DNA from 3 places in the Polymorphospora sp. NPDC050346 genome. Region 3 is predicted to be linked to each of the others. Evidence: riboswitches for the same ligand, from Rfam matches in the RefSeq annotation. Region 3 holds a riboswitch; each other region holds the start of a gene.
What was found. A riboswitch is a leader RNA that binds a small molecule or an ion and turns the genes downstream of it on or off. The one in region 3 is predicted to bind thiamine pyrophosphate.
Positions count from the first base shown of each region.

Region 1 (3,190 bases), on a different contig from region 3:
AGGGCGGACACGTTCCAGGTCGGCGCGGTGAACTCGAGGACCGGCAGCAGGGCCGCCCCGGTCAGGCCGCCGGGCGGGCCGGACACCGTGATCGCGACGACGGCCACGACGAGCGCGGCGGGCACCGCCCACCGGCGGGCGAACCGGGTCAGCAGCGCCCAGGTGAGGATCACCGGCGCCGCCATCAGCGGTACGTCGATCAGCGCCCGGACCGGGGCGATGCAGAGGCTGAGGAGTACGCCGGCCAGCATGGCACTGGCGATCGGCTGCGGGATGGCGGCGATCCAGCGCCCGAGTGCCGGGAACAGGCCCGCCGCCACGATGAGCAGCGCCGAGACCAGGAACGCGCCCACGGCCGCCGGGAACCCGCCCTCGACCGCCCCGGTCGACACCAGCAGGGCGGCCCCCGGGGTGGACCAGGCGACACTGATCGGCAGCCGGTGGCGCAGGCTCAGCCAGATCGCCACCAGCCCCATCACGACACAGAGGGCGAAGAGACCGGAGGCGGCCTGTCGCTCGGTGGCGCCCACGGCGCGCAGCCCGGCGAGCACCACCGCGAAGGAACTGGCGAAGCCGACGAGGGCGGTCACCACACCGGCCAGCACCGGTTGCGCCAGGCGTTCCATCGACGGTCCTCCCCATGACCAGGCCGTTCCGCAAACGGAACGCTCCGGTCATGCACCATAGCCGGATGGATTCGCGTCGTACAAGCCGCCGACCGGCGGTCGACGGAGGCGGCGAGGGCGCCGAGGTCGGCCGGCGGGTCCGCGAACTCCGGGAGGCCCGGGGCGTCTCCCTCTCCGCCCTGTCCCGACGCGCCGGCGTCGGCAAGGCGACCCTGTCCGGCCTGGAGAACGGCACCCGCAACCCGACCCTGGAGACGCTCTACGCGGTGACGGCCGAACTCGGGGTTCCGCTGGCGGCCGTACTCGCCGCCCCCGGCACGGATGCCGCGACGATCCGCGGTACGGCGGTCGAGGCGACCCTGCTCCAGGTCTTCGACGAGGGCGACGTCACCTTCGAGCTCTACCGGATGCGGGTGCCGCCCGGACCACCGCAGACCTCACCGGCACACCAGCGGGGGGTGGCCGAACACGTCACCGTCTTCAGTGGACTGCTCCGGGCCGGCCCCGTCGGCGCGCCCGCCCTCGCCGGCACCGGCCAGCACATCACCTGGATCTCCGACGTACCCCACGTCTACGGCGCGGTCGGCGACGACGAGGTGCACGCGAGCCTGCTGATCCGCTACCCCGGCCGGTCGCGACGCCCGTAGCCGGGCCACCCGGTCTCACTGCTCGTACCCGGCCCGCGGGCTGGATACGATGTCGGCAGTGACACGGGGTGCCCGCCCTTCGAGCGGGCTGAGATCACACCCGTCGAACCTGATCTAGTTCGTACTAGCGAAGGGATGTCCGGGTGAGCCCACGCCTGTCCACCATTGCCCGGTGCGCCGCCGCTCCCTTCAGGAAGGCGTGCGGCCATGCACCCGACTGACCCGACCGACCACCGGCAGACACCACGCGTCCTCTCCGTCGCGGGTACGGACCCGACCGGCGGCGCCGGAATCCAGGCGGACCTGAAGAGCATCGCCGCCAACGGCGGATACGGCATGGCGGTGGTCACCGCCCTGGTCGCCCAGAACACCATGGGAGTCCGGTCGGTGCACATCCCGCCGGTCGAGTTCCTCACCGAACAACTCGACTCGGTCAGCGACGACGTCGAGATCGACGCCGTGAAGATCGGAATGCTCGCCAACTCGACCATCATCGAGGCGGTCGCCGACTGGCTCCGCCGGCAGCGGCCGCCGGTCGTGGTCCTCGACCCCGTCATGGTCGCCACCAGCGGCGACCGGCTGCTCGACGAGCGCGCGGTCGACGCGATCCGGGACCTCGTCCGGCACGCCGACCTCGTCACGCCCAACATCCCCGAACTCGCCGTCCTCGCCGACGAGCCCGCGGTCTCCCGGTGGGACGACGTACTCGAGCAGGCGCACCGGGTGTCCGCCACGTACGGCGTCACCGTCCTGGCCAAGGGCGGGCATCTCGCCGACGGGTCGGCCTCCGACGCCCTGGTCGACGCCGGCGGGCGGCTGTCCGGCGGCCGGGACCTCTTCGAGTTCCCCGGTGAACGGATCGAGACGACCAACACCCACGGCACCGGCTGCTCGCTGTCGTCGGCGCTGGCGACCCTGCGCCCGCAGGCACCCGGCTGGGAGCATGCCGTCGACCGGGCGAAGCGCTGGCTGACGGAGAGCATCACCCACGGCGCGGCGCTCCGGGTCGGCCACGGCAACGGCCCGATCAGCCACTTCGCCGGCCTGTGGGCCGGCCAAGAGGGGACGTGGTCCTAGCCCGTACGGGCCACACCACGCTCACCGAGCAGCGCGAGCAACCTGTCGTGCGGGACGGCATACCTGACGTGGCCGTTGAACCCGACCGTGGTCGTCGCCATGAACAGCGAGTTCAGCAGCGCCTCCTCGGTCGCCTCGAGGACGGCGGTGAACAACGGATCCACATCGGCCTCCGGCAGCACCGGCAGGCCCGGTTCGGCCGTGGCGAACGCCAGCGCGTAGTCCCCGCTGCCGCTGGTGAAGTCCGACCCGACCCGCCCCATCGCGAAGATGGCGCGCCGGGCGAGGCGGCCGAGCTGGCGCGCGTCCAGGCGGGCGTTGGTCGCGACCACGATGACACAGGAGTTGCCCGGATGCTCCGTGGCCGCCCCAGGCGCCGCTCCTGGCATCGCCGGTGCCACCGGTACGCCCATCCGCTCGCGCGACACCGGCACCCCGCACACCCGCAGCACGCCGGAGAAGTTCGACTGGACGAGGACACCGACGGTCGCCGCTCCGCGCGAGGTCGTGGCCACCCGTGACGACGTACCGATGCCGGCCTTGAACCCCAGGGCGCCGGTGCCGGTGCCGGCGCCGACACACCCCTCGCCCGGCAGCCCACCGGTGGCACCGTGCAGGGCGGCGAGCACGTGTTCCTCGGTCACCGGCCGCGCCCGGATGTCGGAGAGGAAGCCGTCGTTGGTTTCGGCGACCACCGGGTTCACCGACTGCGCGTCCTCCCGCCCGGGCAACCCCAGCAGGTACGTCACCAACGCGTCCGCGACCCGGAACGTCGACAGGGTCGCGGTCAGCAACACCGGCGTCTCGATCTCGCCCAGCTCGGCTACCTGGGTCGATCCC
Region 1 covers NZ_JBFAKM010000027.1:1,786-4,975, reverse strand. The annotation lists gene AB0I42_RS24880 (benzoate/H(+) symporter BenE family transporter) at 1-626, opposite strand, end outside; gene AB0I42_RS24875 (XRE family transcriptional regulator) at 692-1,273, shown strand; TPP riboswitch at 1,328-1,426, shown strand; gene thiD (bifunctional hydroxymethylpyrimidine kinase/phosphomethylpyrimidine kinase) at 1,481-2,350, shown strand; gene AB0I42_RS24865 (P1 family peptidase) at 2,347-3,190, opposite strand, start outside.
Region 1: linked by a shared signal. The riboswitch ahead of thiD (bifunctional hydroxymethylpyrimidine kinase/phosphomethylpyrimidine kinase) and the one ahead of AB0I42_RS30585 (ECF transporter S component) in region 3 are both predicted to bind thiamine pyrophosphate.

Region 2 (3,190 bases), on a different contig from region 3:
ATGCGGCTCACCGGTGGTCGTACCGGCAAGCGGGCCGTCATGTGCGAGCAGCTCGAACTCGACGGCCTGACGTACCCCTTCGACGTGGAGATCTGGTACGGCGACCGGGTCGCGGTCCTCGGCGCCAACGGCACCGGGAAGTCGCACTTCCTGCGGCTGCTCGCCCGCGGCGGCACCGACCCCGATCCGGCGAACGTGCCGGTCGACGTCGGGGTGACACTGGCACCCGTCACCCACGACGGGGTCGTACGGCTCGGGGCCCGGGTCCGGCCCGGCCATTTCTCGCAGACCCACGACCGGCCGGAACTGATGGCGAAGACCCTGGTCGAGGTGTTGTGGCGCGGCGACGACCATCGCGACGGGATGGACCGGCACGCGGCGATGGCGGCGCTGGGCCGCTACGAACTCGCCGGCCAGGGCGACCAGCGGTTCGGCACGCTGTCCGGCGGGCAGCAGGCCCGGTTCCTGGTGCTGCTGCTGGAGTTGTCCGGGGCGACCCTGCTGCTGCTCGACGAGCCGACCGACAACCTCGACCTGGCCAGCGCCGAGGCACTCGAAGAGGGGCTGCGGGCCTTCGACGGCACGGTGGTGGCGGTGACCCACGACCGGTGGTTCAGCCGGTCGTTCGACCGCTTCGTGCTCTTCCGTGGCGACGGCGAGGTGGTCGAGGTGCCCGAACCGGTCTGGGACGTCGCCTGACGCCGTCCCGCATAGGCTCGGCGGCATGACTGAGATGCGCTACCGCCGGTTGGGTGACTCCGGGCTCGTGGTGTCCGTGGTCGGCATCGGCTGCAACAATTTCGGCCGCAAGCTCGACGCCGCCGGCACGAAGGCGGTCGTGGACGCCGCGATCGACGCCGGGATCAACCTCTTCGACACCGCCGACATCTACGGCAACCCGCACGGCGCCTCCGAGGAGCAGCTCGGTGCGGCGCTGCGTGGGCGCCGGGACGAGGTGGTGGTGGCCACCAAGTTCGGCATGAACATGGAGGGGGCCAACGGCGCCGACCGGGGTGCCCGTGGAGCCCGCCGGTACATCGTCCGGGCCGTCGAGGCGTCGCTGCGCCGGCTCGGCACCGACCACATCGACCTCTACCAGATGCACGAGCCCGATCCGGCGACGCCGATCGAGGAGACGCTGTCGGCGCTCGACGATCTCGTCCGCGCCGGGAAGGTCCGTTACCTCGGCAACTCCAACTTCGCCGGCTGGCAGATCGCCGACGCCGAGTGGACCGCCCGGACCCGGAACCTGACCCGGTTCGTCAGCGCCCAGAACCACTACAACCTCATCGAGCGGGACGCCGAGACCGAGGTCGTGCCGGCCTGCGAGCGGTTCGGGCTGGGCCTGCTGCCGTTCTTCCCGCTGGCCAGTGGCCTGCTCAGCGGCAAGTACCGGCGCGGCGAGAGCGCGCCGCAGGGCACCCGGCTGGCCGAGGACCGGTGGGCCAGGCGGCTGGCCGCCGCGCCCTGGGACCTGATCGAGTCACTGGAGAAGTTCGCCGCGGAGCGCGGCCGCAACCTGCTCGACGTCGCCATCGGCGGGCTCGCCGCCCGCCCCGCGGTCACCTCCGTGATCGCCGGCGCGACCACCCCGGACCAGGTACGCGCCAACGCGCGGGCCGGCGCCTGGGAGCCGTCCGCCGAAGACCGGGAGGCGCTCGCCACCCTGCTCTGACCTGGTCCCCCCTTTACGGGGACCGGACGGCAGACGTACTCTCGGTCGCGGAAGTGACCCACGGGAGCCCGGTGCACCGGGCTGAGAGGGGGGCTGCAGCCCCCGACCGTCGAACCTGATCCGGGTAATGCCGGCGCAGGGAGGAGTGCTGCTGTGCCGTCTTTCGGACGACTGCATCTCGTGACCGACACCCGGCCGGGCCGGGATCCGCTCGCCGTCGTACGGGCCGCCCTGTCCGCCGCCGGCGCCGAACTCGTCGTACAGGTCCGGGTCGAGGACCTGGCGAGCGACCGGGAGGCGTACGACCTGGCCGGCCGGGTCACCGACCTGTGCGCGGCGGCCGGAGCGACCTGCCTGGTCAACGACCGGCTGCATGTCGCGCTCGCGGTCGGCGCCGCCGGCGGTCACGTGGGCGCGCTCGACCTGCCCGTCGACGCGGCCCGCCGGGTGCTCGGCCCGGACGCGGTGCTCGGCGCCACCGCGCGTACCGGGGAGGCGGGGCGGGCGGCGGTGGCGGCCGGGGCGACCTATCTCGGCGTCGGGCCCTGCTACCCGACGTCGACCAAGGACGGGCTGCCGGCCCCGATCGGGCCGGCCGGGATCGCCGCGGTGGCCGGCGCGGTCGACGTGCCGGTCATCGCGATCGGCGGGGTGACCGCGGCCAGCGCCCCGGAACTCGTCGCGGCCGGTGCGTACGGCGTGGCCGTCGTCGGCGCCGTCTCGTCGGCCGCCGACCCGGCCCGGGCCACCGCCGAACTGCTCGCCGCGATCACGGCCGTCCGATGAGGCCGGACGTCGCCGTCGTCGGCGCCGGGCCGATCGGACTCGCCATCGCATGGCGCTGCGCCGCCCGGGGGATGAGCGTGGTCGTCCACGACCCGGCCCCCGGTTCGGGAGCGTCGGACGTGGCGGCCGGGATGCTGGCCCCGGTGGCCGAGGCGTACTTCGGCGAGGAGGAGCTGACCTCGCTGCTGGTCGCCTCCGCCGCCCGCTGGCCCGGCTTCGCCGCCGAACTCGCGCGGGCCGCCGGCACCGAGGTCGGCTATCGCGACGAGGGCACCCTCGTGGTGGCCCTCACCGCCGACGACCTGGCCGAGGCGGAGCGGCTGTGGACGTACCAGCGAGGGCTGGGGCTGCCGATCACGGTGCTGCGCCCGGCGGAGCTGCGGGCCCGCGAGCCCGGGCTCTCGCCGCGGGTGCGCGGTGGCGGGTACGCCCCCGACGACCACCAGGTCGACCCCCGGCGCCTGGTCGTCGCCCTGGCGGCGGCGGCGCGGCAGGCCGGGGTACGCGTCGAGCCGACCACGGTCACCGATCTGTCCACGGTGGACGCGGGCACGGTGGTGGTGGCCAACGGCGTCGGCGCCGCCGCACTGGCCGGCGTGCCGGTCCGGCCGGTCAAGGGCCAGGTGCTGCGGCTGCGCGCGCCGGACGGTGCCGCGCCCGGCTTCCGGCACGTGATCCGGGGCTACGCCGACCGGCGGCACGTCTACCTCGTGCCGCGCGCCGACGGCG
Region 2 covers NZ_JBFAKM010000002.1:405,657-408,846, reverse strand. The annotation lists gene AB0I42_RS04375 (ATP-binding cassette domain-containing protein) at 1-699, shown strand, start outside; gene AB0I42_RS04370 (aldo/keto reductase) at 734-1,675, shown strand; TPP riboswitch at 1,727-1,834, shown strand; gene thiE (thiamine phosphate synthase) at 1,829-2,461, shown strand; gene thiO (glycine oxidase ThiO) at 2,458-3,190, shown strand, end outside.
Region 2: linked by a shared signal. The riboswitch ahead of thiE (thiamine phosphate synthase) and the one ahead of AB0I42_RS30585 (ECF transporter S component) in region 3 are both predicted to bind thiamine pyrophosphate.

Region 3 (3,190 bases):
AGGCGTGGTGCGGTGGCCAGCGCGGTCGCCACGCTCAGCCGCCGCGCCTCGCCACCGGAGAGCGTGTACGGGTTGGCGCCGGCGAGCCGGTCCAGCCGCAGCCGGGCCAGCAGAGTGTCCACGGTGGACTTGACGGTGGCGGGAGCGGCGCCGGTGCGGCGCGGGCCGAGCGCCAGTTCGTCGAAGACCGTGCCGGTGACGAACTGGTGCTCCGGGTCCTGGAAGACCGACCCGATCCGGCGGGTCAGCGCCGGTGCCCGCCAGCGGTGCGGCGGCCGGCGGTGGTCGGCACCGGCCAGGGCCGGCGTCGCCACCACCTGCCCGGTGCCCGGCCGGAGCAGCCCGCCGAGCAGCAGCGCCAGCGTCGACTTGCCGGCCCCGTTCGGCCCGAGTACGGCGACCGCCTCGCCGGCGCGTACGGCCAGGTCGGTCGGTGCCAGGCGCGGCGGCAGGCCGGCCGCCTCGGCGGTGAGCAGCACGTCGCCCGGTGCCGTCGTGGCCCGGCGGGCCGGGACCTGCCGGCCGGGCACCCACACGCCGCCGTCGGCCAGCGTGTCGCCGTGGCTGGCGAAGATCTGATCCGGTGCGCCGTCGGCGGTCACGCCGCCGGCCGGCGCCAGCACCACCACCCGGTCGACCAGCGGCAGCGCGTCGGCCACCCGGTGCTCGACCAGGACCATCGTGGTGTCCCGGCCGACCGCCCGATCGAGCGCGTCGCGCACCAGCGCCGCGCCGGCCGGGTCGAGGTTGGCCGTCGGTTCGTCGAGCAGCAGCAGGTCGGGGCGCAGGGCGAGGACGCCGGCCAGGGCGAGCCGCTGCTGTTCGCCGCCGGACAGCGCGGCGGTCGGCCGGTCCCGGTCGTAGGGGAAGCCGACCCGGTGCAGCGCCTCGTCGACCCGGGGCCAGATCTCGCCGGCCGGCACCCCCCGGTTCTCCAGCCCGAACGCCACGTCGTCACCGGAGCGCGCCATCACGAGCTGGCTCTCCGGGTCCTGGAAGACGATGCCGACCCGCTCCCGCGACTTGCGCGGGTCGAGCCCGTCGATCTCGACGGTGCCCTCCTGCTCGCCGGAGTCCTCGGCGAGCAGCCCGGCGAGCGCGGCGAGCAGGGTGCTCTTGCCGGCCCCGGACGGGCCGAGCAACAGCACCCGCTCGCCGTGCTCGACGCGCAGGTCGAGGCCGCGGACCGCCCACGCCTTACGGCCGGCGTGCCGCCACCCGAAGCCGCGCAGCTCGACGGCGCTCACCGGCGCCCCGCCGGGCCGTTGCCGGTCCAGGCCGAGTCCGGGTACGCGGGCGCCGCCGCGTACCCGGTCCTTGATCGGTGCATCCGGTTCAGACGGCGGTCCGCTCGCGGCCGGCCGGGAAGCGATCCAGGGCCCCGGTCCGGGCCAGCGCCCGGGTCAGCGCCCAGCCGCCGGCACCGGCGATCACGGCGGCGCTGATCACGGTGAAGACGAACATCGGGATCCGGTACGAGACGAGGTCGTAGCCGGCGTAGTAGCGGATCTGGTCGAAGACCGCGGCGGCCAGGCCGGCGAGCGCGCCGGAGACCACGGCCACCGGCAGCTTGAAGGAGCGGTAACGCAACGCGAGGAACGCGGCCTCCGCACCGAGGCCCTGGAAGGCGCCCTGCACGATGGCCAGGGCACCCCACTGGCTGCCGAGGATCACCGAGATGAACGCGGCGAGGAACTCGCAGTAGAACGCCGCCCCCGGCTTGCGGATCACCAGCCCGCCGATCACGCCGGGCAGCAGCCAGATGCCGTAGATGATGCCCTGGGCCCCCGGGAAGAAGGCGAAGGCGGGGTCGGTGGCGCTCCACACGAGGTTCCAGGCCCAGAAGATGACGCCGAACGCGACGGCGATCACCGACGCGACGACGATGTCGACCGTACGCCAGCGGCTGGCGGTGGGTTGTGTCATGGCTGTGCCTCCCAGTTCTTCGAGCGAACCAGGCAAGACGCACGCCACGACCGGACGGTCGTGGCGCGGCTGGAGAATCGACCGAACTCCCTGCGCTGGCATTACCCAGATCAGGTTCGAGGGTCTGCGGTGGTGTCCCGCACTCTCAGCGCTGTGCGCTCCCCTGTCGGATATGAAGTTGTGGCGCCGACGCTAGCACCGACGGTGATTTCGCGACAGCGCCGAGGTCGGATGTGGCCCCCGACACCTGGTCGCGCGGTAGGGTGGTCTGCCCCCACCGCGACCGTCCGTAGTGAAGGGACCAGCCTTCAGTGACCACGGCCAATGCCGCCCCCGACACCACGGGGGCCGGCCCCGCCAGCGGCACCGGACCGGCGGGCGGCGGCCCACCCGACCCCGGACCACCACCGCGCCGCCCGCTCCTCGGCGACCGGATCGGCTCGGTCGAGGTGCTCGCCGCGCTGCTGCTCCTGCTGGTGGTCTTCCGGGGGCCGCTCTCGACCGCGATCTCCAGCCCGCGCCTGCAGACCTGGACGACCGTGTTCGTCTCGGTCATGGTGCAGGCGGTGCCGTTCCTGGTCTTCGGCGTCGTGCTCTCGGCCGTGATCGCGGTCTTCGTGCCCCGCTCGTTCTGGGCCCGGGCGCTGCCGCGACACCCGGCCCTGGCCGTACCGGTGGCCAGCGCCGCCGGCGTGGTCCTGCCCGGCTGCGAGTGCGGCGCGGTGCCGATCGCCGGCTCGCTGATCCGGCGCGGGGTCACCCCCGCCGCCGCCCTGGCGTTCCTGCTCGCCGCGCCGGCGATCAACCCGATCGTGCTCGCCTCGACCGCCGTCGCCTTTCCCGGCAACCCGGAGATGGTGGTCGCCCGCGGCCTGGCCAGCATCGTCGTCGCGATGATCATGGGTTGGTTGTGGCTGCGGCTGGGCCGCGCCGACTGGATCCGGCTGCCGCACCGCCCCGAACTCGACGGCATGTCCAAGGGCCGGGCGTTCTGGGCGGCCGTACGCCACGACGTGGTGCACGCCGGCGGCTTCCTGGTGCTCGGCGCGATGGCGGCGGCCTGCATCAACGTGCTGGTGCCGGAGCGCTGGCTGCAACTGGTCGCCGACAACCCGGTGCTGTCGGTGCTGGTGCTGGCCGTGCTCGCCGTGCTGCTGTCGATCTGCTCGGAGGCCGACGCCTTCGTCGCCGCGTCGCTGTCGCAGTTCTCGCTGACCTCCCGGCTGGTCTTCCTGGTCGTCGGCCCGATGGTCGACCTCAAGCT
Region 3 covers NZ_JBFAKM010000040.1:35,973-39,162, forward strand. The annotation lists gene AB0I42_RS30580 (ABC transporter ATP-binding protein) at 1-1,247, opposite strand, end outside; gene AB0I42_RS30585 (ECF transporter S component) at 1,336-1,926, opposite strand; TPP riboswitch at 1,996-2,101, opposite strand; gene AB0I42_RS30590 (permease) at 2,361-3,190, shown strand, end outside.